DNA from 3 places in the Rhodococcus sp. NPDC057297 genome. Region 1 is predicted to be linked to each of the others. Evidence: riboswitches for the same ligand, from Rfam matches in the RefSeq annotation. Region 1 holds a riboswitch; each other region holds the start of a gene.

Region 1 (10,557 bases):
GATAGGAGACGGTGAAGTCCGCGGTACCGGAGTACACGGCTTCGTACGCCGACGTCCCCAGAACCACGGTCTCGTATTCGCCTCTACCGCCGTCGTTCTGGATGACCTGTCGGAGCCCTGCTTTCTCACCGGTGTCACCGAAGCCCGCGTACACCTTGCCGTCCAATGCCTTGGGGCTCGGAATGTCGTCACGGTCTGCGCGTACACCGATTGCCGTTGCCCAGTGCTGGAGGGGGGCGAGCACCGAAACGATCTGCGCACCCGCAGCTTTCGCGAAAACGGTGGAGCTCTGCGTGCTGATCCCGAACTCCGCGTTACCGGAATCGACGAGGGTGTCCGACGAAGTGTTGTTGTACGGCAACACCTCCACGTCCAGTCCGGCGTCCGCGAAGTAGCCCTCCTGGAGGGCTACGTACAAGCCGGTGTGATTGGTGTTGGGTGTCCAGTCGAGTGCGAATCTGATCGTGTCCGAATCGTTCGACTGCGCGCACGAGGTCAGGCCCGCGACGGAGATCGCGGCGCATGCAAGGGCGAGTAATCGTTTCATCGTGCCACCGGCCACGGCGTCGGGTGAAGTGCTGTGTCCCAGAACATCAGTTCGTATCTTGTCGCGACGCGAAACGCCTGCGCCATGGCGTCGCGCTGGGCGTCCGTGGCTGCAGCGGCCGCATCGTCGACGAGGACGCGGGCGCCGTCGACGAGCGTACGGAACTCGTCGGAATCGTACGTGGACACCCACCGTGCATAGGGGTGTTCGGGGTTGCGTTGCAACACTTCCCGCGCCGCGAGCGACAACCGAACTGCCACATCGGCGTAGATCCAGTAGCAGGGAAGAACAGCCGCGGCCGCAACGGCGTAGGGTTCCGTCGCTGCAGTGGCGACGAGGTACGAGACGTAGCCCAGGCACGCCGGTGAATGTTCGATCACCGACCCGGGGCTCGGTAGCGCGTCGCTGGACAGCAGTGACGCGTGAAGTGACGCTTCTGCGACGGCACCTGCCGCAGACGACGCCCAGAACGCCGCCGTCTGCGTGTCCGGCGCTTTCGACGCCAGGATGGACAGGGCCTTGGCGTATCCGGCCAGGTAGAGCTCGTCCTGTGCGATGTACGTGCGGAACGCGTCCAGCGGCAGCGTGCCGTCACCGAGGAGCCCGAGGAACTCGAGATCATCGATGGCGGCGCGCAGATCCGCCGTCGCGTCCCACAGGTTGTTCGTGAAGCGACCGGAATCGCCGGGTCTTTCGGAGTGCACCGAGTGCACAGGCGTAGTCATCGCCTTGACATCCCTTCGTCAGCATTACCTGCATCAGGTTCGACGGGTGTGATCTCAGCATCCGCATGTACGGACGCACCCCGTGTCAGAACATCGCCGACCATAGCACCCTCGTCGGCGATCCGTTACTGCATGTCTTCGAGTTCCATGCCGTTGGTCTCGGGAATCTTCGATTTCACGAAGAAGAACGAGACTGCAGCCATGATGGCGAAGAACCCGTAGATCACCCACAGGCCGACGGCCTGGGTGAGTGGCGGGAATGCAAGGGTGACAGCGAAATTGGCGAGCCAGTTGGCGGCGGTGCCGATTCCGAGGGCCACGGCGCGCATGCGGTTGGGGAACATCTCGCCCAGAAGAACCCACATGATGGGTCCCCAGGTGGCGGCGAAGAAGATCACGAACAGGTTCGCTCCGATCAGCGCGACGGCACCCCAGGGGCTCGGGAGGGAGACGTCGTCGCCGCTGCCGATCTGCTGGGAGAACGAGACCGCGGCCATCAGCAGGCCGACGAACATACCTACCGAACCACCCAGGAGCAGTTTGCGCCGGCCGATCCGGTCGACGAACAGAATGGCCACGAAGGTCATCGTCACGTTGATGATGGAGGTGATGACCGAGGTCGTGAAGGACTGGTCCTCGGTGAAGCCGACGGACTTCCACAGCGTCGTCGAGTAGTAGAAGATCGCGTTGATGCCGACGAACTGTTGCAGGACGGCCATGACGATGCCGACCCACACGATCGGCTGGAGCCCGAACTTCGGTCCGCGGATGTCGGCGAACGAGGCCTTCTCCTCCTTGCGGAGTGTGAGACGGATTTCGTGGACTCGCTCGTCGGGATGCAGTTCGCCGGTGATGTTGGCGAGGATGTCGGCAGCTTCCTGATCGAGATGCTTGCCGACGAGGTAGCGAGGTGACTCGGGGATGGTGACCGCGAGCAGGCCGTAGATCAGGGCGGGTACGACGCCGACGAGGAACATCCAGCGCCAGGCTTCCTGGCCGAGCCAGAGGTCGTTGGATGCGCCGTCCGCGGCGCCCTGCAGCAGAGCGTCGGACAGGAGGGCGGCGAAGATGCCGAGAGTGATCGCGAGCTGCTGCAGCGACGCCAGGCTTCCGCGCCATTTCGCAGGAGCGATCTCTGCAATGTAGGCAGGCGCGATGACGGAGGCGATACCGATACCGAGGCCGCCGAGGATGCGCCACAGGATCAGGTCGGGGACGCTGAAGGCGAGGCCCGATCCCAGCGAGGAGATGGTGAACAGGGCCGAGCCCAGCACCATCACTTTCTTGCGACCCCATCGGTCTGCGAGGGAGCCGGCGAACCAGGCGCCGACGGCGCAGCCGATCAGCGCGATGGCGACGACGAAACCGGTGGTGAACGAACCCAGCGAGAAACGGCCCTCGATGGCGTCGACGGCCCCGTTGATCACGGAGCTGTCGAAACCGAACAGGAAGCCGCCGACCGCGGCGGCGACGCTGACGCCTATGACTTTGGCGTTGCGTCGAGTCGGCGTGGTGGACATCGGGAAAACTCCTCCCCGGTCGGAGAGCTCAGTGCTCTCGGCCGCGACAGATGATCGTGCGGCGGTCTCGCCGCACGGCTGTCAGCTTATGCCCGGTCGTTCGCACTGCGAAACACACCGGTCACTTCAACTCGAACGCCGTGTCGGACACGGTGAAACCATGCCCTACCTGGTCGACGCAGGAGACCCCGGCGAGCTCGTCGACCCTGCACGTGATGCCGTTCGACGTACCCGACCCGGGTATCGAGAGCGTTTCACCGTAGGGGAGCGGAGTGGCGATGGCGTCGAACCGATGGAACCTAGGATCGCCGGAGCTCAGGAATCGCGCCGCGGTGCCTGCCGTGAGCTCGACCGTGTTGGGCGCTACCAGCGAATCCGGGGCGCCGCTGCCCTCCACCCGAGGAGCATTCGACGGGAACTCGCCGTGGCAGCCGGCGACCGACGCATCGGTGATGAACACCGCGCATTCGAATTTGCCGGTAGGAGAGATGAAGTAGTAGAAGCCGCTGAGCCCCTCGTAACGAGAGGGGTCGGCGATCGCGGGCGCGGCGGTCGAGATCGTCGTCGACGGCAGCGTGGTCGTCGGCACGGGAGTCGTCGGCACGGGAGTCGACGGCGGAGTTGTCGCGGCTGAAGGTGTGGTTGTTCTGACCACCGACGGCGGATCGGTGTTCACCGTCGCCAGCGGTGCCGTTGCGTTCCCCGACGACTGCGTGCTGCACCCGGACATGACCACGGCGGCAAGCCCGCATGCTGCACCGGCATAGATCCGGACTCGCGTCATACGCCCAGCATAAAGAACGTTGCGCAGAGATGAACGACGATCCGCGCCGACGCTGAGTTGGTACGTTGGCGAACGCCGGTAGATCGTAGGAGGGGCCATGAGCGAGACGACATGCCAGGTGCGCACGCCCGACGGCGACGTGATCGGCCATCAGGACGGGTCGGTCCACGCGTGGAAAGGCATTCCCTACGCGGCGCCGACGGACGGTGAACATCGATTCCGATCCCCGCGGCCCGTCGAACCGTGGACGCAGCCACGGGACTGCCGGCACTTCGGGTCCGTCGCTCCGCAGGGCCTGGACAACCCGGTACCCATCGATCCCGACATTCCGATGTCGGAGGATTGCCTGTCGCTCAACGTGTGGGCGCCGGAGCCCGACGGAACCCCGCGGCCGGTCATGGTGTGGATCCACGGCGGCGCCTACTCGCTCGGTTCCTCGTCTCAAGCGGTGTACGACGGTCGGCGTCTCGCGGAAGTCGGCGACCTGGTGATCGTGACGATCAACTATCGGATCGGTGCGTTCGGATTCCTCGACCTGTCCTCGTTTTCCACCGACGACACGGTGTTCGAATCGAATCTGGGTTTGCGGGACATGATCGCGGCGCTCGAGTGGGTGCGCCGATCGATCGGCGCGTTCGGCGGTGACCCGTCCAACGTGACGCTCTTCGGGGAATCGTCGGGTGGCGCGTCGGTGACGACGCTGATGACGTCACCGAAAGCCGAGGGGCTGTTTCACCGCGCGATAGTGCAGAGCGCACCAGCGACGTCGGTGTACGGTCCCGACCGAGCTGCGCAGGTCGCGGGACGATTCCTCGAACTCGTCGACATCACGCCGGACCGAATCCACGAGCTGAAGACCATCGAGTTCATGCGGCTCGTGGAGGAGGGCGACACGCTCTGTTACGAGATCCCGACGAAGGTGCCCGGCACACTGGGGTTGGCCCCGGTCGTCGACGGCGACATCGTGCCTCGGTATCCGGTCGCCGCGTTCCAGAAAGGGTTCGCCCACCGAATTCCGTTGATCATCGGAACCAACAACGACGAGGCGTCGATCTTCCGGTTGATGAAGTCGCCGCTGATGCCGGTCACCTCGGACACCGTGTCCGAGATGTTCCGGGCGATCGCGAACGACCACGCGGAACTGCCTGCCTTCCGCGTCGCCGAGATCATGTCGGCGTACCCGGAACGATCGAAGACCTCCGGGGCACTCGCGATGTCGACCGACGCGGGATTCAAGATGCCCAGCCTGTGGATCGCCGATGCGCACAGCAGGCACTCGCCGGTCTGGATGTACCGGTTCGACCACGCGACGCCGATGCTGAAAGCCGCTCGAATCGGAGCCGGGCACGCGACGGAACTGCCCTACGTCTTCGGCAACTTCGGCACCCTGAACCGGGACCCGACGTTCTGGCTCGGTGGCCGCAAAGCTGCGACGGCCGTCTCGGCTCGTGTCATGAAGCGGTGGACGGCGTTCGCGCGTCACGGAGTTCCCGCGACGCTGGACGGCGCGAAACACTGGCCGCTGTACACCGAGCCGACCCGTGCCACGTTGGTGATCGACGGCCAGGACAACGTCGTCGACGACCCGGACGGGGAGACCCGGGTGGCATGGGGTGACCGGGTGCTCGGCTTCAGCTGACGTACGTCGACCGAGCGCGCTCGCGCCGCGGAAGGATTGAGTGTCCGACCTTCCGGTTACGTTCGGTACGTGCTGTTCACTCGAATCATCGACACCTCCTCGGCCGTCGGTGCCACGCGCTCCCGCAAGGCGAAGACCGAGGCTCTGCGCCTGCTGCTCGCCGACCTGCAGTCCGCGGACGTGAGCGTCGTCGTGTCCTGGCTGTCCGGGGAGCTGCCGCAGGGCCGTATCGGCGTCGGGTGGCGAACTCTGGCAGACATCGACGTCCCGGCCGCGCCGGACGGTGTGCTGACGGTGAGTGAGGTCGACGACGCCGTCACGGCCGTCGCGTCGACGTCGGGACCGGGCTCGGCTGCGCGTCGGCGTGAACTGCTGGTCGACCTCTGGGCGTCGGCGACCGTGCAGGAACGGAAGTTTCTCGTCGGCCTGATGACCGGCGAGCTTCGTCAGGGTGCGCTCGAAGGAGTGATGACCGATGCGATCGCCAAGGCCGCCGGGTTGGATTCGGGACCGGTGCGTCGGGCGTTCATGTTGTCCGGGCGTCTCGACGCGACCGCAGTCGCTGCGTTGAATGGCGGGGAGGAGGCACTGGCAGGCTTCGGGCTGCAGGTCGGAAGGCCCGTTCGTCCCATGCTGGCCTCGCCGGCGGAGACGCTGGCGTCCGCCTGGGCGGACATGGGGGGAGACGTCAGCGTCGAATACAAGCTCGACGGCGCGCGGATCCAGGTGCACAAGCTCGGAGACGACGTGCACATCTACACCAGGACACTGCGCGAGATCACCGACGGCGTACCGGAATTGGTGGAGCTGATTCGCACACTCCCCTGCGAGTCCGTGGTGTTGGACGGTGAAACCCTTGCGCTGAACGACGGCGGGCGACCTAGGCCGTTCCAGGAGACGATGAGTCGGTTCGGCGCGCAGAGCGCACACGAATTGCTCTTGCAGCCGTACTTCTTCGACTGCATTCACCTCGACGGAGTGGACCTGCTGGACGAACCGCTCGAACGACGACTCGACGCCCTCGAGCGCGTGGCTCCGCAACATCGGATCCCGTCCTTGGTGCGACCCGACGCGGATTCGGCCGCCGCTCACTTCGATGCGGCGTTGGACGAAGGTCACGAAGGGGTGATGATCAAGTCGCTGTCCTCGATCTACGCGGCCGGACGACGGGGAAAGGACTGGCAGAAGGTCAAACCCGAGCACACTCTCGACCTCGTCGTGCTGGCTGCGGAATGGGGCTACGGGCGGCGCACCGGGTGGTTGTCGAACCTTCATTTGGGAGCGCGTGACCCGGACGGCGGTGACCCGATCATGGTCGGCAAGACGTTCAAAGGTCTCACCGATGCGTTGTTGCAGTGGCAGACCGAGGAATTTCCCAAGCACGAACGATCGCGCGACGAGCACACCGTCTACCTGAACTCCGAACTGGTCGTGGAGATCGAACTCGACGGCGCGCAGACCAGTAGTCGCTATCCAGGTGGTGTGGCACTGAGATTCGCACGCGTGCTGCGGTATCGGCCGGACAAGACACCCGCGGAGGCCGACACCATCGACGCTGTGCGGGCCCTGTTGATGCCGTCGACCTGAGTCGTTACCCGGCCGAAACGTCCTCACTTCATGTTGTAACACCATTGACCGCACGTGTACCTCGTGGATCACTTATGTTGAACAGGCCCATCGAGAACGAGGGACGGAAGTGGTCAGCCATGACGACAGTTCGAGCGGCTCTGGTCCAGACCAACTGGACCGGCGACAAGCAGACGATGATCGAGGCGCACGAGGGATACGCGCGCAGTGCGGCCGAACAAGGGGCGAAGGTCGTCTGCTTCCAGGAATTGTTCTACGGCCCGTACTTCTGCCAGGTGCAGGACTCGAAGTTCTACGACTACGCCGAGTCGGTGCCGGGGCCCACTGTCGACAGGTTCGCGGCACTGGCGAAGGAATTGGGCATCGTCATGATCCTGCCGGTCTACGAGCAGGAACAACCGGGCGTGCTCTACAACACCGCGGCCGTGGTCGACGCTGACGGCACCTACCTGGGGAAATACCGCAAACACCACATCCCGCACGTGAACGGATTCTGGGAGAAGTTCTATTTTCGACCAGGCAACCTGGGCTGGCCGGTGTTCGACACCGCAGTAGGTCGCATCGGCGTTTACATCTGCTATGACCGGCACTTTCCGGAAGGGTGGCGCGCGTTGGGTCTCGCCGGAGCCGAGATCGTGTTCAATCCGTCGGCTACCTCGCGCGGGTTGTCCAACTACCTCTGGAAACTCGAGCAGCCGGCGTCGGCGGTGGCCAACGAGTACTACATCGGAGCCATCAACCGCGTCGGCATCGAGGAGTACGGTGACGACGACTTCTACGGCACCAGCTACTTCGTCGACCCCGAAGGCAAGTTCGTCGGTGACGTCGCCTCGGACAGCGAGCCCGAGGTGATCGTGCGTGACCTGGAGATGGATCTCATCAAAACGGTCCGTGACCGATGGGCGTTCTACCGGGACCGCAGACCCGACGCCTACGCGCCGCTGGTGGAGCCATGACCGCCGGCCGGGTGCGCTGAGATGGGTACGACGTTCGTTCACGGAGGCACCGTGGTCTCGCCCACAGGTGCCCAGCTGCTCGATGTGCTGATCGACGGCGGCACCATCGTTGCTGTGCTGCAACCGGGTTCGACGGCGCTCGCTGCCGATCTGACCCAGACCTCGGACACGGTGATCGACGCGACCGGAAAATACGTGCTCCCCGGTGGAGTCGACGGGCACACACACATGGAGATGCCGTTCGGGGGCACGTTCGCGTCGGACACGTTCGAGACAGGCACTCGGGCCGCTGCGTGGGGCGGCACCACCACCATCGTCGATTTCGCCATCCAGACTCCAGGGCAACGGGTCCAGGACACGCTGGCGCAGTGGCACGAGAAGGCAGCCGGGCGCTGTGCGATCGACTACGGGTTTCATCAGATCATCGGCGACGTGGACAGTGATTCACTGAAAGCGATGAGCGAGTTGGTGTCCGAAGGTGTCACCAGCTTCAAACTGTTCATGGCGTATCCGGGCGTGTTCTACTCCGACGACGGAAAGATACTGCGCGCCATGCAGACCGCGGCGGAGACCGGTGCATTGCTGATGATGCACGCCGAGAACGGGATCGCCATCGACGTGCTCGTCGCACAGTCGGTGGCCCGCGGCGACACCGCACCGTACTTCCACGGCACCTCGCGACCGTGGCAGTTGGAGGAAGAAGCAACCCACCGTGCCATCATGTTGGCGAACGTCACCGGAGCTCCGCTGTACGTCGTACACGTCTCCGCCAAGCAGGCACTGGAACAGATCGCGGTCGCACGAGGCAACGGGCAGAACGTGTTTGCCGAGACCTGTCCGCAGTATCTGTACCTCTCGCTCGAAGAGCAGCTCGGCGCGCCGGGATTCGACGGCGCCAAATGGGTGTGCTCGACACCGTTGAGATCCCGCGCCGAAGGCCACCAGGACGAATTGTGGCGCTACCTGCGCACCGGGGACGTTGCCACCGTCAGCACCGACCACTGCCCGTTCTGCATGAAGGACCAGAAGGACATGGGCATCGGCGACTTCTCCAAGATTCCCAACGGAATCGGATCCGTCGAGCACCGCATGGATCTGATGTTCCAGGGGGTGAAGAACGGCAGGATCACCCTGGAGAAGTGGGTGGACGTCTGCTGCACCACGCCTGCGCGCATGTTCGGCATGTACCCGAGGAAGGGCATCGTCTCGCCCGGCGCGGACGGTGACCTCGTGATCTACGACCCGAACGGCCACACCAGCATCGGACTCGGAAAGGCGCACCACATGAACATGGACTACTCCGCCTACGAGGGCTTCGAGATCGACGGACACGTCGACACGGTGATCTCCCGCGGCAAGGTGATCGTCGACGACGGCGAGTATCGCGGTTCGGCCGGAGACGGGCGGTTCGTGAAGCGCGAGCTGTCGCAGAATCTCGTGTGACCGATGGACATCGGAGTCGTGTTGCAGTGCACACCGCCTGCATCACGCGTCGTGGACCTCGCGAGACGCGCTGAGACGCATGGTTTCTCGCATGTCTGGACGTTCGATTCTCACCTGCTGTGGCAGGAGCCGTACGTCATTCACAGCCAGATCCTGTCGGAAACCAGGAGGGTTGTCGTCGGGCCGATGGTGACCAATCCCGCCACCCGTGACTGGACGGTGACGGCGTCGACGTTCGCCACGCTCAACGACATGTTCGGCAACCGTACGGTCTGCGGAATCGGTCGAGGTGACTCGGCGGTTCGCACCCTCGGCGGAAAGCCGACGACGCTCGCCCAGTTGCGTGAGTCCATCCACGTCATCCGCGAGCTCGCCAACGGCCGGTCGGTGTCGCTCGGTGACACCATCGTCCGATTTCCCTGGGCGACCAGATCGACTCTCGAAATATGGGTTGCCGCGTACGGCCCCAAGGCGCTCGACCTCACCGGGGAAGTCGCCGACGGGTACATTCTGCAACTCGCCGACCCGGACATCGCGTCGTGGACGATCGGGCGAGTCCGGGCCGCCGCGGACGCTGCAGGACGGGATCCGTCGTCGATCAAGTTCTGTGTCGCAGCACCTGCCTACGTGACCGACGGCAGCGCGGGCGCACTCGCACATGCGCGTGATCAGTGCCGATGGTTCGGGGGAATGGTGGGCAACCACGTCGCGGACATCGTGGCCCGATACGGAAACGACGGCGGGGGTGTACCTGCTGCGTTGACCGACTACATCGCTGCACGCACCGGGTACGACTACAACGAGCACGGTAAGTCCGGGAATTCGCACGCCGAGTTCGTGCCCGACGACGTGATCGACCGGTTCTGCATCCTGGGCAGCCCCGACGAGCACGTCGCCAAGCTGAAGGCGCTCGAAGCGCTGGGCGTCGACCAGTTCTCGGTGTACCTCCAGCACGACGCCAAATCGGCGACACTGGAGTCCTACGGTGAGCACGTCATCCCGGATCTGGCAGGGGCGACGACTGCATCCGTCGGGTCGGAGGAAGGCGGCAAGTAGATGGACCACGTGTTCTACTCCTGGGCGGCGCAAGCCGAGTTGAACCCGATCACCGTCGACGGCGGCGAAGGGTCCTGGTTCTGGGACGACAAGGGAAATCGATACCTCGACTTCTCGTCGCAACTCGTCAACGTCAACCTCGGTCATCAGCACCCGGATCTCGTGGCGGCGATCGTCGACCAAGCCCGTGTGCTGACGACGATCTCCCCGACGGTCGCCAACTCCACCCGGAGCAAGCTCGCAGCTCTCGTCGCGGCGCGAGCACCGGGCGATCTGAACCGAGTCTTCTTCACCACCGGA
Region 2 (10,557 bases), on a different contig from region 1:
CGTCGTACGCGGCGACGACGGCGGGGTCGCGCGAGACGTCGGCCGAGTCGAGTGCCTGAACCGGAACGGAAGGCGCGATTCTGCCGAGTAGCTTTCCGATCGGCACGAGGATCTTGGGTGTTCCGTCACCGAGCACCACTGCCGGGCCGGACAGCATGAGACCGTCGAGCTCGGCTTGATGCTCGAGTGCGTAGGACAGCGCGATAGCGCCGCCCATGCTGTGCCCGAGCAGGAATGTCTTGGTGTTCGGGTGCGCGGTGCGGGCGATGCGGAACAGTTCGTGCAGGTCGCTCACGTAATCCGACCAGTTCTTGGACTCGAGCCGTTTGCCACCCGACCGCCCGTGCCCTCGGTGGTCGATCGCGTACACGATCAGGCCGAGGTCGCCGAGCACGGCGGCAACGTGGTCGTAGCGTCGGGCATGCTCACCCAGTCCGTGGGACAGCACGACCAGCCCGGTAATCTCGGCATCGGGCGTCCAGACGTCGTAGACGATCTCGGTCCCGTGCCGGCCAACGAGCGAGAACTCGGCTCTGTCCACAGTGGTGCTCCTCACGTCGGGTCTGTGTGCCCATCCGATCACGTGGCTGGTTCGAACGACAATGGTGAGGGCCTTTGCCCGAAAATAACTGTTACCTTTAGTCAGAGTAAATTTCTTGCGGTCGATTTTCCGAGAGGGGGTATGCGACCCTCATGACCCAGCAGACTCCGAGCGTGCCGCTCACGTGGCGCGATCCCAAGAGATACCTGTGGCCACTCGGCCTGGTGATCCCGCTCAGCCCGTTCATGGCCTGGGGCCTGGTCAGTTGGCTCGGCCCCGGCGCGTTCTGGCTGCTGGGCCTGGTGATCATGGGCATCGTCATCCCGCTCGTCGACGCCTTCTCCGGCGTAGACCGTCGTAACCCGCCCGTCGAAGCCGCCGAGGCGCTCGAAAAGGACAAGTACTACCGCTGGTGCCTGTATCTGCTGATCCCGCTGCAATACGCCGGGCTGGTCCTGGCCTGCTACCTGTGGGCGCACGGACCTCTCGGAGTTCCGGAGCGTGTCGGATTGGCGATCACCATCGGAATCGTCGGCGGAGTCGGCATCAACGCCGCGCACGAACTGGGCCACAAACGTGAGAACGTCGAGCGCTGGTTGTCCAAGGTGACATTGGCGCAGTCGTTCTACGGGCACTTCTACGTCGAGCACAACCATGGGCACCACGTGCGCGTGGCGACGCCGGAGGATCCTGCGTCGGCCAAGTACGGCGAGAGCTTCTGGAGGTTTCTTCCGCGGAGCATGATCGGCGGCATCGTCTCCGCGTGGGAGCTCGAGCAGCGCCGGCTTCATCGCATCGGCAAATCACGCTGGACCGCCCACAATCACCTGTTCAACGCGGCGGCCATCTCGGTCGTGTTGTTCGCGGCTCTGATCGCAAGCTTCGGCTGGATCGTGGCCCCGTACCTGGTGCTGCAGGCTGTGATCGCGGTAATTCTCTTCGAGGCCGCGAACTACCTGGAGCATTACGGGCTTCTGCGGCAGAAGACCAAGCGCGGGCGGTACGAGCGCACCAATCACACCCACAGCTGGAACAGCGATCACCTGTGGAGCAACCTGTTTCTGTACCACCTCCAGCGGCACAGCGACCACCACGCCAACCCGGTGCGGCGGTACCAATCCCTGCGCAGCATGGACGATTCACCGCAGCTCCCGGCCGGGTATGCGGTGATGATCTTCTGTGCACTCGTGCCTCCGCTGTGGCGGAAGGTGATGGATCAGAGGTTGATCGACTATTACGACGGGGACATGTCGCGCATCAATTCCTTGTGAGCGCGGAGCGCCCTAGTCGTCCGTCTGCGCCCGCAGGTATCGCCCGAAGTGGGGGACCGTGAAGGCGATGGTTCCCCGCTCGGCGGAGTAGATCAGCCCCTTTTTGATGAGCCCGTCCCGTGCGGGGGACAACGACGCGGGCTTGCGGCCCAGTTCGGTGGCCACCGCGGACGTCGGCACCGAGGCATCGTCGCCCGAAAGATCGGCCATTGCCCGCATGTACTCGCGCTCCGCTGGGGTTGCCCGCTCGTACCGCGAACCGAAGAATCCGACCGCGAGCTCTTCCTCCGCAGTCGGTGCTGCGACACGGACGTCCTCGGCGGTGATCGGTGATTCGGCCGCGAGATCCCACGTCGCCTTGCCGTACGCCTGCACGAAGTACGGGTATCCGTCCGCAGCGTCGTACAGCGCGTCGAGTGCCTCGGTGGTGAACTCGACGTCTTCGCGATCCGCCGGCGCGATCAACGCAAGATCTGCCGCGGTCCGTTCGAGCCTGCCGATGCGGTGATAGCTGAACAGCCTCTCCGAATAGCTCTTCGACGCGGACAGGACTGCAGGCAGATGCGGCAACCCTGCGCCGACGATGATCAGCGGCGCCGCGTCCTGGCTCAGCTCGTGGCAGGCCGCGCACAGGGCCGAGATGTCCGCAGGCCCGAGATCCTGCATCTCGTCGATGAAGATGGCGATACCTACTCCGACATCCCCGGCGAGCGCCGACGCGTCGAGCAGCAGTTCGACCAAGTCGATCTCGATGTCACCCGAGTCGGCGCGTCCGGTCTTCGCCGGAACGTCGATGCCGGGCTGCCAACGCTCGCGCATGCCCTTGTCCGCCGACGCTCGGAGCGCGAACGCCTTGAGCACACCGAGAAATTCGTCGACGCGCTCAGGATCCCGGTGCGACGCAGCGATTCCTCGGACGGCCATGTGCAGCGCCGACGACAGTGGCCGTCGCAGCTCCTGGTCCGGCCGCGCTTCGATCTTTCCGGTTCCCCATCCTCGCGCGACGGCCGCCGATCGCAGGTGGTTCAGCAGCACCGTCTTCCCGACGCCGCGCAGACCCGTCAGTACGACGCTTCGCTCCGGACGGCCACGGGTGATGCGCTCGAGTACGACGTCGAAGGCGTCGAGTTGCTTCTTTCGCCCTGCAAGTTCGGGCGGACGCTGACCTGCGCCGGGAGCGTAGGGGTTACGCACGGGGTCCATGGGGCCAAAGTAACAAGTGGGATTGGACTTTATGGGCACATCTAGGTCGTGTCCTAGAGAGTGTTATCGAGACCTAGCGACTTCATCGCACAGTATCGGGCACTATCGGCTGCGCACTAGACGCCGTTAGACGACCGAATTGTTGCTCTGCATGGGCAGGCGGGAGTACCTTGACTCTCGTGAAGAAGCTTCTCGTAGTACACCGCCGTAGCGGGGTCTGATTCGGACCGACCCCCGCTGCGGGTCGTTGTGCTACCCATCTCGGTCCTTCCTTCACATTCGGAAAGACCACTCCTATGAACGCTCTCACCTCCGCTTCTTTCGCCCCGACATCTCCCAGCGAGTCCTTCGCCGCGCGCTTCGGCGGCGTTGTCCCGCGCGAGCTGAACGCCTCGGCGCAGGCCATGAGCTGGTCGGCGTTCCGCGCCGAGTACAGCGGCGCCTCGGGTCCGATCCGCCTGGGCACATGGCAAGCATCCGACGCGCGAGGCGGCCGGAAGACCTTCGATGCAACCTTCGGCATCGGCGACTCCATTCACTCTGCGACGGCAACCAGCTACGGCCCGATCGACGCGTTGACGTCGATGCTCTACGACGCAGGCATCCACCTCGAGATCACCGCGTTCCACCAGCAGCCACTGAGCCTGCATCAGCTTCCGAACGGATCGACGGCGACCTTCGTCCGGTGCGACCTCGACGGTCGACGCGAGTGGGCGATGGCCATCGAGCGCGACAGCGTCGAATCGTCGATCAGGGCCGTCATCGGCGCAGCCAACCTACTGCACAGCCGATGCAGGGCTGCACGACTGTCTCTGGATGGTTCTACACCTCTATCGTCTGCGCGCTAGATATGCGTAGAGGGCGATAGCAACGCTCGCTATCGCCTTCTACGGGTTTCTTCCGTGGATACTAGAGAAATGTAGAAAGCGCTACGGCATCTCCATAGTCTGGGCTCGCCGAATCTCGCCGACCGCGCGATGGATGTAGCCCTGGGCTGCGACCTTTCGCCTGATCAGCAGGTCCGTGATGATCAGGATTGCGTGCTCCGGCCGGGGAAACGGCCGTTGTTCCGCGGCCTCCTGCATGTGATCGGCGACGCCGAGCGCCCCCGTCAGCACCTCGACGAAGCCGGGAACGTCGAGATCCTCGTACCACTCGGCCGACGCCCGGACCGCACTGGTCAACGCATCCTGGACATCCTCCCCGGTGAGACCGTCGGGATGCAGTTCTTCGAGTAGCGAACGCACCATCTCGGCGTGGATCGAGGCGACCTGAGCTCGATCCTCGGAATCGAGGCTGCCGACGGCGTCGTCGAAGTCGCTCTTCGAGCGGGCGCGTGCCGCGGTGATTGCGTCATCGGTTGCGGCGGCGATCGCGCGTACGGTCGGCGGCCAGTCGGAGTTCTCGATCACCGGTCGATTCTCGCAGGCAGGACCGACAGTTCGTGTACATGTAACCCGGATTCATACTAAAGTCGAGTGAATGAGCACCGCCATGGACCGCAGAATCGTAGTCAACGAGGGCATGCACCTCGCCGTGTTCGAAACCGGCAACCCGGACGGTGAGACGATCGTGCTGGTTCACGGCTGGCCCGACACACACGAGTTGTGGAGCCACATCGTCCCGCTCCTCGCCGACGATTATCGAGTCGTGTCCTACGACGTACGCGGAGCAGGGGAGAGCACGATTCCCCAGGAGCAATCGGCATACCGGCTCCGCAACCTCGCCTCCGACTTCTACGCCGTGATCGACGCCGTCAGCCCGGACCGGAAAGTCCACGTCCTCGCGCACGACTGGGGCGCAGTCCAAGCCTGGGAAGCGGCGGCGGAGCCACACGCGATCGACCGCATCGCCTCCTACACGTCCATTTCCGGTCCCAACCTCGACCACCTCGGCAAATGGTCCCGCTCACGCCTCGCGAAACCCACCGTGGAGGGCATCCGTCACGTCCTCGCACAGGTGCGCGCCTCCTGGTACACGGTCACGTTCCACATCCCCGGGCTGTCGACGCTACGAATCAAGCGCCAGTTCGCCAAAGGATGGCCCGCATTCCTGCAGGAGTTCTCAGGTGTCGATCCTGCTCTGGTGACACAGAATTCGACCCTGTGGTCCGATGCGACCAACGGCACCAACCTCTACCGTGCCAACATCATTCCGCGACTGACGAAGCCGCGGGAACGTTACGTGGACATCCCCGTCCAACTGATCGTGAACACCGAAGACGTCGCCGTGCGTCCGTACCACTACGCCGACACCGGCAAGTGGGTGAAGAACTTGACTCGCAACGACATTCCAGCAGGCCACTGGTCGCCCATCTCCCATGCGCGCGACATCGCGGAACTCACCAAGACATACATCGCCGGGCTGGGCCGCTGACAAACGCCCGTCAACAGAAGAACATCTCAGGGCGCGAGAACCAGCTTGTGCCGCACCGATGATGCTCGGCTCCATGCCTTCTCGACGTCGGACAGCGGAACTTCCTCGTACTCGATCCGAAGCTTGCCTTCGGCTGCCCAGTCACTGACCCGGCGGTAGGCGTCGGCCACTGCTTGCGGCCCGTGATGAATCGGCATGAACCCGGCGACTGTCGCTCCCAGTGCCCTCATGAGCTGCGCCGGGATCGTGATGTCGGCTCCGGCTCGATCGCCGATCTGAATGGACCGCACGCCTCGGTTTCCCGCCCGAAGCGCGGCGAGCGCCACAGTGCCCCAGGTGTAATCGAGGATCACGTCGACGCCTCCGGACGCGTCGCGGATCGCTGCCGTCAGGTCGTCTTCGGGCGAGCCGGCGGCGACCACTCCTGTGGCGCCGAGTTCCAGCGTCGCCTCCAATGCCTGCCGGTCGCGTCCGACGACCGTGATGGACCCGGCGCCGAGCAAGCACGCAGCCTGCACGGCGATGCGCCCGACCACGCCGGTGCCGCCCAGGATCACGACGCTCTCGCCTGCCTTCAGGTGCGCACCCTCGACGAGCGGCATACTTCCCGCCAGGCCTGCGTTTCCCAAGGTCGCGGCGGTTCCGAAGTCCAGGGTGTCCGGAATGTCGATCAGGTTGCCCACGGGTACGGGCGCGAACTCGGCCATCGAACCGAACGGAGCCCGCGGCAGGGAGAAGTACACCCGACGTCCGTCGGCGGTGACGCCACCACCTTCGATGCCTGCGATCACGGGCAGGGTTCGCGGGCTCAGATAGTGCCCGCCCGAGGCGATGGCAATATCGACGGCGTTGATCGTGGCCGCTTCCACCCGAAGCAGCTCGATGCCCTCCGCACCCGTCGGGTCCTCGTGATCGGCGAACCTGGGAACCCCGTACTCGGTCAGAACTGCTGCTTTCACGACATGCCTCCACCCATCGTCCGCACCCTCGCCCGGGTGACTGAATCAGTATTCACTGAATATGGATTCAGTCTGTACGCTACATACGTCACTGTCAATCGAAAGGGCGCATGTGCCGACCACCTCACGCGAGCTTCAGGCCGCCCGAACCCGCACAGAACTCGAGGACGCCGCGCGTGTCGTGTTCGCGCGGACGGGATACCTCGCGGCCAAGATCACCGACATCACGCGCGAGGCCGGCCGGTCGACGGGGTCGTTCTACAACCACTTCGACAGCAAGGACGCACTACTGCTCGCCCTCGCCGAACGACTCGGCGAGGAAGCCGACGCGATAGTCGCCGCGCAGGATCCGGTCGCACGAACCGCGCGAACCATGCGTCCCCACCTCGAGGTGTTCTGGCGGATCTTCGGCGAGAATCGAACAGTCATCGACGCGCTCCGCGACGCAGCCCTCGTCAGCGACGAACTCTCCTCCCGTGTCGAAGAATTCACCATCCTGCAGTTCGAGCCGTGGGTCGACAGACTGCGCGGATTCGAGAGCGACGGCGTCGAGCTGCCGGCGTCGCCCGCGGTGACGGCGCAGCTCGTGGCCGGCGCCGCCGAGTCGTTCGCACGCCGATGGACGGGCGAACCGTCGCATGGACTCGATGCGCTCGTCGACTTCGTCGATCGCGCAGTCTTCGGTCCGCTCGTGAATACACGTCCCGATCAGACGAGGTGACCACGCAGCGTGTTGGAGGTGTAGTCCCGACGAAAGAGCCCCCGCGACTGCAGGACAGGTACTACGTGGTCGACGAAGTCATCCAAACCGTCCGGATACAGCGGGGGCATCAGGTTGAAGCCGTCCGCTGCACCGCCGTCGATCCAGGCCTCGATCTCGTCGGCGATGGACTCGGGAGTGCCGATCATCGTCGCATGGCCGCCGCCCGCGGCGAGCGTGCCGAGCAGCTCACCGACGGTCGGAGAGTCTTTCGCGATGATCCGAAGGATGGTCTCGTACCGTCCGTGGGGCCCGGTGAATTCCTCGATGGGAGGCAATGAAGGGACAGGAGCATCGAGTTCCCACGCACTGCAGTCTTGTTCGACGAACATGCTCAGTTGTCTCAACGACTGCTCCACCGGCAACAAGGCGTCGAGCTCGTCCTTCTTCGCTCTCGCCTCGGCCGTGGTCGATCCGACGTAGGTCACGAGGCCGGGCATGACGCCGACGGACGAGGGTTCCCGTCCAGCACTGCGGATCCGAGCCTTCACATCCGCGTAATACGCCGCGCCGGATTCGATATCGTAGGCGACTGCATAGATCGCCTCGGCGTAGCGGGCGGCCAGATCCCGGCCCTGCCCCGACGCACCTGCCTGGAACAGCACCGGCCGGCCCTGCGGTGAACGAGGGACCGTCAGCGGACCGTCGACCCGGAAATGCTTGCCCGAGTGGTCTATCCGATTCACCTTGTCCGGATCGGCGTACATGCCGCCACGGTCGAGTACGAGAGCATCGGCGTCCCACGTGTCCCACAGAGCGAGGGCGACGTCGACGAACTCCTCGGCACGCGCGTATCTCTCACCCCGAGGCGGGATCTCGTCGAAGCCGTGATTGCGCGCTTCGGCGTCGAACATCGAGGTGACGACGTTCCATCCGGCACGTCCGCCGCTGATGTGGTCGAGGGAGGCGAGCAGCCGCGCGGCGTGGAACGGTGTGTAGAACGTGGTGGACACCGTGGTCACCAGACCGATGTGCGTCGTCACCCGCGCCATCGCCGTCAGGGCGGTGATCGGTTCCAGAAACCAAGTTCCCGCTCCTGCCGGGTCACGCACCGAGTGGCCGTCGGCGAAGAACACCGCGTCGAGTTTGCCGCGCTCCGCCGTCCGTGCGAGCTTCTCGTAGTACCCGATATCGCCCAGGTCCTCGACGCGCGAACGCGGATGTCGCCAGGCGGCGCTGTGGTGACCGCAGTTGTACAGGAAGGCGTTCAGATGCATCATCAGTCCTTGACCAATCCACCGTCCACGACGAGATTCTGGCCGGTCACCGAACGGGACCACGGCGATGCGAAGAACAGCAACGCATCGGCGAACTCCTCGGGCGTCACCACACGTTTCAATGGAGTGGAGGCGGCGATGAAGTCGAAGACCTCCTCCGGCGTCGCGGCGCTCGCGTCGGTGGTGCGCAACAGGCCGCCGGACACCATGTTGACGGTGATGCCGTCGCCGCCGAGGTCGGCCGCAAGCGTCCTGGTCAGCGACAGAAGAGCGGCCTTCGATGCCGTGTAGTCGTGGTAAGGCACCACGGGGTTCTGAAACAGGTTGGTGCCGACGTTGACGATCCGGCCCGATCCGGCGGCCCGCATACCCGGCACCGCGCGCTGAGTCGTGTTCAGAGCACCGCGCACTGCGCCCTGGAACTGGGCGTCGAACTGGGCCCAGGAGATGGTGTCCGCCTTGCTGCGCGCGTCACCGTCGAACGAGAAATCGGCGAGAGCATTGTTGACGACGGTGGTCACCGACGTGCCGAAATGCTGCTCGGCTGCGGTGAACAGGGCGTCGACCTGGGCGGGATCGGTGACGTCGGCAGCGACGGCCACACCACCGATCTCCGACGCCAGTGCCTCCGCAGCCTCGCGGCTACGACGATAGTTGACGACGACGTGTGCTCCCTGCGCAGCGAACGCGCGGGCCACTGCAGTTCCCAGGCCCCGTCCGGCTCCGGTGACAACGACGGTCTGACGATCGAAGTTCATACTTGTGCCTCTCGCTCGGTGGACACCACGAACGTGAGGATGCACGGATGCTCGGCACCAACGACCGACCGCGCTGACATCCCTAGGAATACCGGGGCATTCCGCAGGCTCCACGCCTGCCGCTGGTGCTGACCAGATCAGGTTCGACGGGTGTGTTCTCAGCCGCATCGGTGCGGCACCCCGTGTCGACTGCACACTGTAGCCCCTTCGCTGGGCACTACCGTCTATCACTCCTTCTACGGTGATCTAACGAAATCTCTAGAGAGTGATAGATCATCCTACGATCGAGCTAGCCGATGACCGCCCATCCGTGTGCCGGCACCGTCGTCCGTCCGCCGTCCACGGACGCAGCACCTGCCAGGACTTCGCCGGAAATGCGGTAGTCGACGGTATCGTCGCCGAGATTCAGTGCGACGTGCAGTGCGTTGTTTCCACTGTGGACCCGATAGAGCATCGCGGTGTTGGCCAGCTCGACGGTCTCGGTTTTCGCAGTGTGCAGCCACGGGGCGCGTCGACGTAGTCCGATCAGTTCCTGGTGCAGGTGGAACGTCGACCATCCCGCCGGATCGAGTTGCTCACGAGTCATGGGGAATTCGGGACGGACATCGTCGTCGCCGCCGACGCGTTCCTCCTTGACGCCGCGGAAGCCCTGCTCGTCGCCGTAATAGATCATCGGTGTTCCACCAGTGGTGAACAGCGTGACGAGCGCGTGGGGGAGATGCCGTTCGTCGGAGATGGTGCTGGCGATGCGATTGACGTCGTGGTTGCCCACGAACGTGGCGGGCACGAAGGTGTCGAGCCACTCGTTGTGGCGCCCGAGGGCGTGCGAGAGCTCGAAGAAGTTCTGCTCCGCGATTGCACTCCACGTCGCCTTCCACAGCTCGTACTGGGTCACCGAGTCCAGCGAGCTCCGCTGCACGATCTGTGCGTAGTCACCGTGGATGACCTCGCCGAGGAAGTACGCGTCGGGGAACCGTTCCCGTACCCGAGGTAGTACGGTCGCCCAGAACTCCGGCGGCACAGCGTACGCCGCGTCCAGACGCCACCCATCGGCGCCGCGGCCGAGCCAGTGTTGCATGACGTCGACGACGTAGTCCTGCACTGCGGCACTGCTGTGGTCGAGCGCGACGAGCTCGTCGTGACCTTCGAAGTTGCGGTGACGCCCGGAGGCGTCGAGATGAAACCAGGATGCCGCGTCGGAGTCCCCGGCAAGAGCACTCCGGAACCGTGGAAAGCTCTGTCCTACATGATTGAAGACACCGTCGAGCATGACCTTCATCCCCCGGCTGTGCGCCTGGTCGATCACGGTGTCGAAGTCCTCGTCGGTACCGAGCCGCGCATCGACGCGCAGGTGGTCGACGGTCTCGTACCCGTGGCCTTCCGAGGCGAAGATGGGACCGAGTGCGATGCCGGATGCTCCGAGTTCCAGTGCGTAGTCGAGCCATTCGACCACCTTGAGCAACCGATGCTCG
Region 3 (10,557 bases), on a different contig from region 1:
GACTCTTGGTCGTTGTGGTGACCGTGTCCAGTGTGAGCGTCAGTTCCGGCGCCGACGCGACGGCCGCGCCGTCCTCCTGCGAGACGCCGCCCGTCGGAATCCTCGCGTCTTCCTTACCACCGAGAGTGCCGTTGTCCACCGGCCCGGGAACATTGTTGACGACGACGACCGCCACGGCGCCCAGGTCCGCCGCGATGGTTTGCTTCGCCGCGAACGGGCACACGCCCCGGTTCACCACGACGATGGCGCCGCCGACGTCCAGTCCGTCGTAATCGGTTGCCTCGCAACCGGGTGACTCGTCGGCGGGAGCTGCGACGACCCGCGCGGTGATGCCGTCCTCGGGCGTGGCCGGTGAGTACTCGAGCGCTCCGACCGGGATCTGCTCGTCTCCGGCCGTCAGCAACTCGGTGTCCACGGTGAATTGGTCGAAGTCGAATTCCGGTGTCTCGACCTCGAATCCGGCTGCCTGCAGTTTTCCGCTGACGTAGTCGACGCTGGCGTCGTATCCGGAGGTGCCGGCGGCGCGGTTGCCGTTGTTCTCCGACGCGATCCGTTCGAGCTCCTCGAGGTGAGCGACCACGGCGTCGCCGGTGACGGCGTCCGCGAGCCCTGGGCCGTCGGGACTGGAGATCGGCGTCGGAACCGACACGGCCGGCTGCTCCTCGGCCCCGGAGTTGTCCGAGGACGTGGAGCAACCGGCCAGGACGAGCGCGCCGACTGCGAAACTTGCAAGCAAGGTCTTCCGTGGCATGGAAGCACCCTAGCTTCTCCGGCCGTCAGGCGTCTCGATGATCGGTGACGAACACTGCGGCGCCGAACACGATGGCGGTGAAGACCACGAAGTAGACCAGGCTCCCCCACGGTCCCCAGTGGAAGTCGACTCCGCCGTCGGATCCGAGGAAGTGAGAGGCATTGAGCCAGGGCAGGAACGGTTGTACCGCGCGGCCGAAGGATCCGAACAAGCCGAAGAGGTTCTCGACCACCAGCGGCCACAGCAACAGCAGTGCGATGGCGCCTGCGGACTGGCGCAGCAGGGCACCGATTCCGACGGCGACGACGATCTGCAGGAAGGCCAGGATCGCGGTTCCGTAGATGACGCGCCAGGTGCCGTCGAGATCGAAGCTCAGCAGTTCGCCTGCCTCGGCCCCTGCGAACACCTTGGCGATGTAGAACGCGCCGAGACCGAGGACGAAGCTCAGCACCAGCCCCAGAACACCGATCAGAAATGCCTTGGCGACGAGAACCGATGCGCGATTGGGCATTGCCTGGAACGTCGTACGGATGACGCCGAAGCGGTATTCGCTGGTGACCGTCAAGGCGGCCAGGATCATCAAGACCATGACTCCGAAACCTCCGACGCCGCTGCCGACTGCGTCGTAGACGGTGGGGAGGTACGGATCGTAGTCCGGCGTGTCACCCTGAGCCACTTGATCTTTGTAGGATTCGAGGCCGAGTTTGGAGGTGAATCCGACGACTGCCGCGAGGCCCAATCCGAGTACGATCACCGCGATCGTGCACCACCAGGGTGATTTCGTCGAGGTGATCTTGATACGTTCCGCAGCCAACACACCCATCAGAGAGCACCACCCATCGCCTTGTAATCCGACCCCTGACCATCCACACCATCAGCACCCGCACCGTGATACTGAACATCCTCACCCGTCAGCTTCATGAACGCCTCCTCCAAAGACCCACGCTGCGAGGACAACTCATGCAACACGATCTGATGCCGAGCAGCGATATCACCGATCACCTCGGTCGACGAATCCGTCACCACGATCGCCGGCTGCAACTGATCCACCCCCGCAGGCTCACGCACCGTCAACCCCGCCGACGTCAACGCACTCCGCAACGCATCCAACTGAGGACTACGCACCTTCACCGACGCCTCCGACGCATGATCGATGAAATCCTGCACCGACGTATCCGACACCAACCGACCCCGACCGATCACCACCAGATGCTCCGCCGTCTGCGCCATCTCCGACAACAAATGACTCGACACCAACACCGTCCGACCCTCCGCCGCCAAACGCTGCATGAACTTACGAATCCACACAATGCCCTCAGGATCGAGACCATTCACCGGCTCATCGAACAACAACACCTTCGGATCCCCCAACAACGCCCCCGCCAGACCCAACCGCTGCGACATACCGAGCGAAAAACCACCCGCATTCTTCTTCGCAACCTCACTCAACCCCACCAACCGAAGCACCTCGTCCACACGAGACCTCGGAATACCGTTCGACGCAGCCATCCACTCCAAATGCGCACGCGCAGAACGATTCGGATGCACCCACTTCGCATCCAACAACGCACCCACACTCCGCAACGGCTGCTTCAACTCGCCATACGGCTTACCCTCGATCAACGCCTGACCACTCGTCGGACGATCCAGACCCAAAATCATCCGCATCGTCGTCGACTTCCCCGCACCATTAGGCCCGAGAAACCCCGTCACAATCCCCGGCTTCACAGAAAAAGACAGATCATCGACCGCCTTCACCGCACCGTACTGCTTCGTCAACCCCGTCACTTCGATCATGAACGGAAATGCTGCCCTGTTCCGGTTCGTACCGCATCGCTCGGAAGTATTCTTTCGAGTCGTTCTCACGGATGACGGAAGGCGGGATTTCGTCAGGGTTTACCCTGAGATGCGAAGAACCTCCGAAGGAATACCTTCGGAGGTTCTTTGCGGTTTGTACTACTTTACACTTACGCGTCCCGACGGTTGACGACCAACAGCGCTGCACCGAAGACGACCGCGGTGAAGATCACGAAGTAGACCAGGCTCCCCCACGGTCCCCAGTGATAGTCGACGCCTCCGGCTTCGCCGAGGAAGTGGCTGGCATTTCCGAAGGGCAGGAACGGCTGGATCGCGCGGCCGAAGGATCCGAACAGGCCGAACAGCGACTCGACCAGCAGCGGCCAGAGCAGCAGCAGTGCGATGGCGCCTGCGGACTGGCGCAGCAGAGCACCGACTCCGACGGCGATGAACACCTGCAGGAAGGCCAGGATGGCGGTTCCGTAGATCGCTCGCCACGTGCCGTCGATGTCGAAGCTCAGCAGAGCGCCTGCATCCGGTCCGGCGACTGCCTTACCGATGTAGAACGCCAGCAATCCGAGAACGAACGTCAGCACGAAACCGAAGACACCGATGAGCGACGCTTTCGCGACCAGCACTGCGGCGCGGTTCGGGACCGCCTGGAACGTGGTTCTGATGATGCCGAAGCGGTATTCGCTGGTCACCGTCAGCGCAGCCAGGATCATGAGGACCATGAGCCCCATGCCGCCGACGCCACTGCCGACCACTTCGAAGACCGACGGTAGGTAGGGCTCGAATTCGGGTTTGTTGCCCTCGGCGATCTGGTTGTTGTAGGACTGCAGACCCAGTTTGGCCGCCAGTCCCACTGCGAATGCGAGCCCCAGTCCGAGGGCGATGATGGCGAATGTGCACCACCAGGGTGATTTCGTCGAGGTGATCTTGATACGTTCCGCAGCCAACACACCCATCAGAGAGCACCACCCATCGCCTTGTAATCCGACCCCTGACCATCCACACCATCAGCACCCGCACCGTGATACTGAACATCCTCACCCGTCAGCTTCATGAACGCCTCCTCCAAAGACCCACGCTGCGAGGACAACTCATGCAACACGATCTGATGCCGAGCAGCGATATCACCGATCACCTCGGTCGACGAATCCGTCACCACGATCGCCGGCTGCAACTGATCCACCCCCGCAGGCTCACGCACCGTCAACCCCGCCGACGTCAACGCACTCCGCAACGCATCCAACTGAGGACTACGCACCTTCACCGACGCCTCCGACGCATGATCGATGAAATCCTGCACCGACGTATCCGACACCAACCGACCCCGACCGATCACCACCAGATGCTCCGCCGTCTGCGCCATCTCCGACAACAAATGACTCGACACCAACACCGTCCGACCCTCCGCCGCCAAACGCTGCATGAACTTACGAATCCACACAATGCCCTCAGGATCGAGACCATTCACCGGCTCATCGAACAACAACACCTTCGGATCCCCCAACAACGCCCCCGCCAGACCCAACCGCTGCGACATACCGAGCGAAAAACCACCCGCATTCTTCTTCGCAACCTCACTCAACCCCACCAACCGAAGCACCTCGTCCACACGAGACCTCGGAATACCGTTCGACGCAGCCATCCACTCCAAATGCGCACGCGCAGAACGATTCGGATGCACCCACTTCGCATCCAACAACGCACCCACACTCCGCAACGGCTGCTTCAACTCGCCATACGGCTTACCCTCGATCAACGCCTGACCACTCGTCGGACGATCCAGACCCAAAATCATCCGCATCGTCGTCGACTTCCCCGCACCATTAGGCCCGAGAAACCCCGTCACAATCCCCGGCTTCACAGAAAAAGACAGATCATCGACCGCCTTCACCGCACCGTACTGCTTCGTCAACCCCGTCACTTGAATCATGGGATCCACTGTGTCAGGCCGAGGGGTGCTCGCACATCGCCCGCGAGTCTCGACTCGACTCATCCTTTCGGATGACCACTCACATAGGGGAGCTGGCCTGAGCCCAGAAACGCTTGGGAATGCGGCCCGCGCGGCGGGCCTCGAAGCCGGCGCTCACCGCGTGCCGCATCGCCGACGCCATCAGTGCGGGATCCTTGGCGCGGGTCACGGCGGTGGCGAGAAGGACTGCGTCGCACCCGAGTTCCATCGCCAAGGCTGCGTCGCTCGCGGTGCCGATGCCTGCGTCGAGGATGACGGGCACGCCTGCCGCGTCGACGATCATCTCGATGTTGTGCGGGTTGGAGATGCCGAGTCCGGTGCCGATCGGTGCTCCGAGTGGCATGACGGCGACGCAGCCGATGTCTTCGAGTCTGCGTGCCAGGACGGGGTCGTCGGTGGTGTACGGGAGTACGTTGAACCCGTCGTCGACGAGTTGCTCTGCGGCCTTGACCAATTCGATGGCGTCGGGCAGCAGTGTTCGCTCGTCGGCGATGACTTCGAGCTTCACCCAGTCGGTTTCGAGCGCTTCACGTCCGAGCTGTGCGGTGAGAACGGCTTCGGAGGCGCCGCGACAACCGGCGGTGTTGGGCAGGGGTGCGATGTCGAGCTTGCGCAGTAGATCGAGGACACCGGTGCCGCCTGCGGCATCGACGCGTCGCATGGCCACGGTGGTCAGCTCGGTGCCCGACGCCACCAGCGCCTCTTCCAGGACGGTCAGGTTCGCTGCTCCTCCGGTTCCCATGATGAGTCGGGATTCGAAGGTTCTGTCCGCGATCGTCAGCACGTCAGCCACCCTGCACCGCGGTGAGGATTTCGATGGTCCAGCCGGGTTCGACGGTGGTGGCGTCCCATCGACTCTTCGGCAGGACTGTTCCGTCGACGGCGACGGCGATGCCCGTGTCCGGCATGGACAGATCGGCGAGGAGTCGACGCATCGTCAGCCCCTCGGAAAGTGCGTGTTCTTCGCCGTTGACGGTGATCATCGGTGCCTTCCTGTCTCGAATCGGGCTGGATCTGCAGCCTTGGCTTCGGGGAGTGTGTCGCCGGTGAGTAGTGCGGCGACAGCGTCTGTGGTGATGGGTGTCAGCAGGATTCCGTTGCGTCCGTGCCCGGCGGCGACGATGACGCGTTCGGAGATGCGGCCGATGAGCGGTAGGCCGTCGGGGCTCATGGGGCGCAGTCCGGCGGCGGCTTCGTGTAGTTCGTATTCGCCGATGCTGGGCATCAGGCGTTCGGCGTCGGCGATGAGGTCTCGGACTCCGGCAACGGTGACCTGGGTGTCGTGGCCGGATTCGTACTGGGTGGCGCCGACGACGAGGCCGTCGCCTCGTGGCACGAGGTAGATGGGGCGGCCGTGGACGCTGCCTCGGATGGTCCGGCTGGGCGGTGCCGTCGCGCTGGGTCGTCGTCTGAGTCGGAGTATTTCGCCTTTGACGGGTCGGACAGGGATGTCCGGGAGAAGGGCGGAGACTTGCGCTCCGGCGGCGACGACGATTCGGTCGGCGGTCAGGGCGTCGAGGTCGGTCACCCGTTCGGCAACGAAGTCGACGCCTGCTGCGGATGCTGTCAGCGCGTCGACGAGGGCGCGGTTGTCGACGGCCAGTTCCGTCGGCGCCAGAAGCCCGAGGCGGATGTTCTGCGCGAGCGATGGTTCGAGTTCGCGGATCTCCGCTCGGTTCAGGATGTCCAGCTGATGCCCGTGTGCGCCGACGAATTCTGCGATGGTCCGCAGGTCCTGGGCGTCGGCGGCGTCGAGTGCGACGGTCAGGGAGCCCGATGCTGTGAACACGTCGACTCCGAGCTCGTGTGCGAATTCAGGCCAACGGGCAAGCGAGTGCGCTCCGAGGTGCAGAAGTTCGTGTTCGCCCGGCCATCCCTCGGACAGCGGCGCGAGCATTCCGCCTGCCACCCAGGACGCGCCCGACCCGATGTTCGGGTCGTAGAGCTGCACCGACCACCCGTCGCGCTGCGCCCTGGCTGCGACGGCCAGGCCGATGACACCGCCTCCGACGACAGCGAGCGTTCCGAGCTGCGACTTGCCGAACTGCGACTGTTCGAACTTCACCGAGAACCACCCTCACTCCCTGCGCCGGCATGATCCGGTTCAGGTATTGACGGTAAGGACGGGCGTGTCCACTCTCAGCCCCGCGTACCTCGGGACTCCCGTGTATCTGTCTTTCCGACGAGAAGACTACCGTCTGGAGACGTGCATCCCACTCAGAGCTCCCGTGAACGCTTGAACTCTGCCCGCCTGTACCTGTGCACCGACGCCAGGCGCGAGCTCGGCGATCTGGCCCAGTTCGCCGAGGCGGCACTGTCCGGCGGCGTCGACATCATTCAGCTTCGCGACAAGAACTCCGCCGGTGAGCGCGAGTTCGGTCCGCTGGAGGCCAAGGACGAACTGGCTGCGCTGGCCGTTCTGTCCGCGGCGACACGGCGTCATGGCGCGCTGCTGGCCGTCAACGACCGGGCGGACCTGGCGCTGGCATCCAACGCCGATGTCCTGCATCTGGGCCAAGGCGACCTGCCGGTGCATTACGCGCGGCAGATTCTGGGACCCGACGTGGTGATCGGGCGCTCGACGCAGAACCGTAGCCAGGCGAGTCTTGCCGCCATCGAGGACGGTGTGGACTACTTCGCGACCGGGCCCGTGTGGGCGACGCCGACGAAACCGAATCGCAAGGCTGCGGGTCTGGAACTTCTGCGCAGCACGGCCGACTCGGCTCCGTCTCGGCCATGGTTCGCCATCGGCGGAATCGACGCCGACAACGTCGACGAGGTTCTTGCGGCCGGCGCGGACCGTGTTGTCGTCGTCCGCGCCATCACACAGGCCCGCGACCCGCAGGCTGCAGCTCAGGCGCTGGCGGAGAAGCTGAAGAGCAACTAGCTCAACCAGCCGAGGACAGTCGACGGCGGGAGCACCTGCACCGCCGTCGGAAGCCGTTCTTTCAGGCCGCGATCTGCGGTGACGAGCGCGGTCAACGCGCTGCCGTCGTGTGCGCGCCTGGCGAGTTCGTCGTCGCCGCTGCCCGACGCATGGATGACGGGGACTCTGGCGTCGTCGAATCGGGCTGCGCGCGCGTCGCCTTCGAGGACGGCTTCGATGGTGGTGAGCCACCCGTAGGTGCCGCCCGGAAGTTCGACGGTGCGTGGCAGCGCGTCGGCGAGAGAGGTCAGCAGGTCTCCTGTTGCGCCGCTGCGGTCTTTCCACCAGCCGTTGGGGCGGGAGCCGAGCACGTTTGCGGTGTCCAGAAGGACGCGCAGGGGTTCGGTCCGCAAGGTGGGCCAGCTCGCCGCGAAGCCGGGGTGCAGCGGTAGGGCGTCGACCATGCTTTCAGGAACCCAACGCAGTTCGGTGCTTTCACCGTTCGGGGTGGTGAGCAGCTGTGCGTCGGTGTCGGCGACGACGGTGGTGTACGTCCAGCCACTGGGAGCCGTCGCGGTGAGCTTCTCTCCGCGGACGTTCAGCCGAGCCGCGCCGATTCCTGCTTCTTCGTCGGCTTCGCGTACGGCGGCCGTCACTGCGCTCTCGTGCGAGTCCTTCGCGCCGCCGGGAAGCGCCCACGTTCCGCCCTGGTGGCTCCAGAGGGCGCGGTGTTGAAGCAGTACTGTCGGCTCGCCGTCCGCGGACGGTGCACGAAGGAGCAGACCTGCGGCTCCGTACCTTCCCCAGTGCCGCGTGCCGTTCTCCCCGACTACCCACCCGTCACCGTCGCCGCGCATACCTCCACACCTTAGGGGACTGGACCTTCGGTGTGTTCGCCGTCCACGTACGCACCGCGGGCGGAAACTTATATGCTCGAACCTGTGAACGTGGTCGGCACTACACCTACTGCTGCCGTACCTCCCACGACGGCCACCACGGCCTCGGAGAGCGACTCGCGGCGCGAGTTGCGGCGCCTGGCACGGTCGACGCCTGCGCGCATGATCGCCATGGGCGGTCTGCTCATCGTGTTGCTGGTCGCGACGGGGTTCGTGACGAGCGAGGCTGTGTCCGATCGCGAGTCCACTCTCGATTCGTTGTTGGTGCGCACCGAGCCGCTGGCCAATTCCGCGCAGAATCTGTACGGCGCCCTGTCGGTCGCGGATGCCGCGGCGTCGACGGCATTCATCTCGGGTGGCCTGGAACCTCAGGCGGTGCGTGACCGGTATGCGCAGGCCATCGGTGACGCAGGCACCGAGCTGATCCGTGCGTCCGGTGGCCTCGGCGAGTCCGACACCGAGGCCAGGGAAGCTCTCACGGAGATCGGTGCGGCACTGCCGGTATACACGGGCCTCGTCGAGACCGCCCGATCCAACAATCGAAGTGGCAACCCCGTCGGATCGTCGTATCTCGGTGAGGCGTCCACGCTGATGCAGACCTCGCTGCTCCCGCGAGCCGAAGGGCTGTACACGGCACAGGCGTCGCGGGTGTCGGCCGATCAGGAAAGATTCGTGCACCCACCGGTGTTCGCGATCGCGACGATCATCGTCGTCCTCGGATTGCTGGTGTTGGCACAGATGTACTTGTCGCGGCGCACGCACCGGACGCTGAACTGGGGGTTTCTCACGGCGTCCGGTCTGGTGACGGTGCTCCTCGGGTGGATGCTCGTGGCCGGGCTCATCTCCGCGACCGCGACCGATCGTGCGCTCGACCGTGGTGTCACCCCGTTGCAGAAGCTCACCACGGGGTTCATCCTCGCTCAGCAGGCGAGGTCCGACGAGACGCTCAACCTCGTGCGCCGCGGCAGCACACGCGAGTACGACGCCGAATTCAACGACAACACGCAGCAACTGGCCGATCTGTTCCACGGTGACGCGGCGATGACGGAGTCGCTGGCCAAGTGGAAGACCGCGCACCAACGGATCGACGACGCGTTGGCCGTCGGCGATTTCAACACCGCCGTCACCATCGCGACGGGAAGCGGCGTCGCGGATTCCGCGGTTCAGTTCAAGGCTCTCGACGACATGCTGATCGCCGGTATCGAGCAGGGCCGTACCGAGCTTCGAGGCAACGTCGAGCGGGCCAAGACCTCTCTCGTCGCGTTGAGCTCCGGAGCCATCGTCCTCACGATCGCCGCTGCGGCGGGTGTCGCAGGCGGTCTCGTTCCAAGGTTGCGTGAGTACCTGTGAACCGAACCCTTCTCGTCGTCGCTGCGATCCTCGTGGGTCTGCTCACCACCAGTTGCGTTGCACCGGAGGCGCTGCCGCCCGAGCCGGACATCAGCTACACCGAACCGCCCATGCCCGACGGAGCGGGGCCCGCCACGGATGCACCGCAAGTCGACTCTCCCGACCCGCAGTGCGCGCGCCCGACGGCCAGTCTTCGTCCCCTGCAGTTCGGACCGGGACAGGCCGGTCTTGCCCCGGAGAACACGCCACCGTCTCCGACCGTCGACCAGATCAGAGAGCGCGGTCGACTGATCGTCGGGCTGGACACCGGCAGCAACCTTTTCAGCTTTCGTGATCCGATGACCGGCAAACTCGTCGGCTTCGACGTCGACATCGCGCGCGAGATCTCCCGCGACCTGTTCGGCGATCCGGATCGAGTGGACTTCCGCATCCTGACCTCGGCGGAACGCATCGAGGCACTGCAGAACTCGACGGTCGACGTCGTAGTCAAGACAATGACCATCACCTGCGCGCGCAAACAGGAAGTGTCGTTCTCGACGGTGTACTTCCAGGCGCAGCACAGGGTGCTCGCGGTCAAGAATTCCGGCATCAACGGCGTTGCGGACCTGGCGAACCGGAGAGTGTGCGCGGTGGACGGAACGACGTCGCTGCGACGGCTGCAACGCATCGTCCCGACAGCGCAGATCACCACGGCAGCGATGTGGTCGGATTGCCTCGTCGTCCTCCAACAGCGCCAGGTCGACGCCATCAGCACCGACGACACCATCCTCGCCGGCCTCGCCGCCCAGGACCCGTACCTGGAACTCGTCGGCGAGAGCCTGAGCCCCGAACCGTACGGTGTCGGAATCAAGAAGGAGAGTGAGGATCTGGTGCGGTTCGTCAACGGCACCCTGGAGCGAATCCGCGGTGACGGAAC

Evidence for each region. A riboswitch is a leader RNA that binds a small molecule or an ion and turns the genes downstream of it on or off. The one in region 1 is predicted to bind thiamine pyrophosphate.
Region 2: linked by a shared signal. The riboswitch ahead of ACFULT_RS02385 (3-oxoacyl-ACP reductase) and the one ahead of ACFULT_RS25870 (TenA family protein) in region 1 are both predicted to bind thiamine pyrophosphate.
Region 3: linked by a shared signal. The riboswitch ahead of thiO (glycine oxidase ThiO) and the one ahead of ACFULT_RS25870 (TenA family protein) in region 1 are both predicted to bind thiamine pyrophosphate.

The regions. Positions count from the first base shown of each region.
Region 1 is NZ_JBHUZE010000012.1:103,338-113,894, reverse strand. It holds gene ACFULT_RS25875 (ABC transporter substrate-binding protein) at 1-547, opposite strand, end outside; gene ACFULT_RS25870 (TenA family protein) at 544-1,272, opposite strand; TPP riboswitch at 1,266-1,365, opposite strand; gene ACFULT_RS25865 (sugar porter family MFS transporter) at 1,398-2,792, opposite strand; gene ACFULT_RS25860 (hypothetical protein) at 2,914-3,576, opposite strand; gene ACFULT_RS25855 (carboxylesterase/lipase family protein) at 3,674-5,215, shown strand; gene ACFULT_RS25850 (ATP-dependent DNA ligase) at 5,285-6,802, shown strand; gene ACFULT_RS25845 (nitrilase-related carbon-nitrogen hydrolase) at 6,922-7,758, shown strand; gene hydA (dihydropyrimidinase) at 7,780-9,201, shown strand; gene ACFULT_RS25835 (TIGR03842 family LLM class F420-dependent oxidoreductase) at 9,205-10,257, shown strand; gene ACFULT_RS25830 (aspartate aminotransferase family protein) at 10,258-10,557, shown strand, end outside.
Region 2 is NZ_JBHUZE010000001.1:509,348-519,904, reverse strand. It holds gene ACFULT_RS02430 (alpha/beta hydrolase) at 1-541, opposite strand, end outside; gene ACFULT_RS02425 (alkane 1-monooxygenase) at 694-1,812, shown strand; gene ACFULT_RS02420 (ATP-binding protein) at 1,825-3,015, opposite strand; gene ACFULT_RS02415 (alpha-isopropylmalate synthase regulatory domain-containing protein) at 3,312-3,863, shown strand; gene ACFULT_RS02410 (hypothetical protein) at 3,945-4,427, opposite strand; gene ACFULT_RS02405 (alpha/beta fold hydrolase) at 4,498-5,391, shown strand; gene ACFULT_RS02400 (zinc-binding alcohol dehydrogenase family protein) at 5,418-6,350, opposite strand; gene ACFULT_RS02395 (TetR/AcrR family transcriptional regulator) at 6,463-7,071, shown strand; gene ACFULT_RS02390 (LLM class flavin-dependent oxidoreductase) at 7,059-8,330, opposite strand; gene ACFULT_RS02385 (3-oxoacyl-ACP reductase) at 8,330-9,085, opposite strand; TPP riboswitch at 9,184-9,278, opposite strand; gene ACFULT_RS02380 (alpha-amylase family glycosyl hydrolase) at 9,375-10,557, opposite strand, start outside.
Region 3 is NZ_JBHUZE010000003.1:527,870-538,426, reverse strand. It holds gene ACFULT_RS12540 (M28 family peptidase) at 1-751, opposite strand, end outside; gene ACFULT_RS12535 (ABC transporter permease) at 777-1,574, opposite strand; gene ACFULT_RS12530 (ABC transporter ATP-binding protein) at 1,574-2,548, opposite strand; gene ACFULT_RS12525 (ABC transporter permease) at 2,719-3,516, opposite strand; gene ACFULT_RS12520 (ABC transporter ATP-binding protein) at 3,516-4,490, opposite strand; gene ACFULT_RS12515 (thiazole synthase) at 4,570-5,322, opposite strand; gene thiS (sulfur carrier protein ThiS) at 5,315-5,512, opposite strand; gene thiO (glycine oxidase ThiO) at 5,509-6,594, opposite strand; TPP riboswitch at 6,594-6,706, opposite strand; gene thiE (thiamine phosphate synthase) at 6,736-7,416, shown strand; gene ACFULT_RS12495 (NUDIX hydrolase) at 7,413-8,252, opposite strand; gene ACFULT_RS12490 (hypothetical protein) at 8,325-9,641, shown strand; gene ACFULT_RS12485 (glutamate ABC transporter substrate-binding protein) at 9,638-10,557, shown strand, end outside.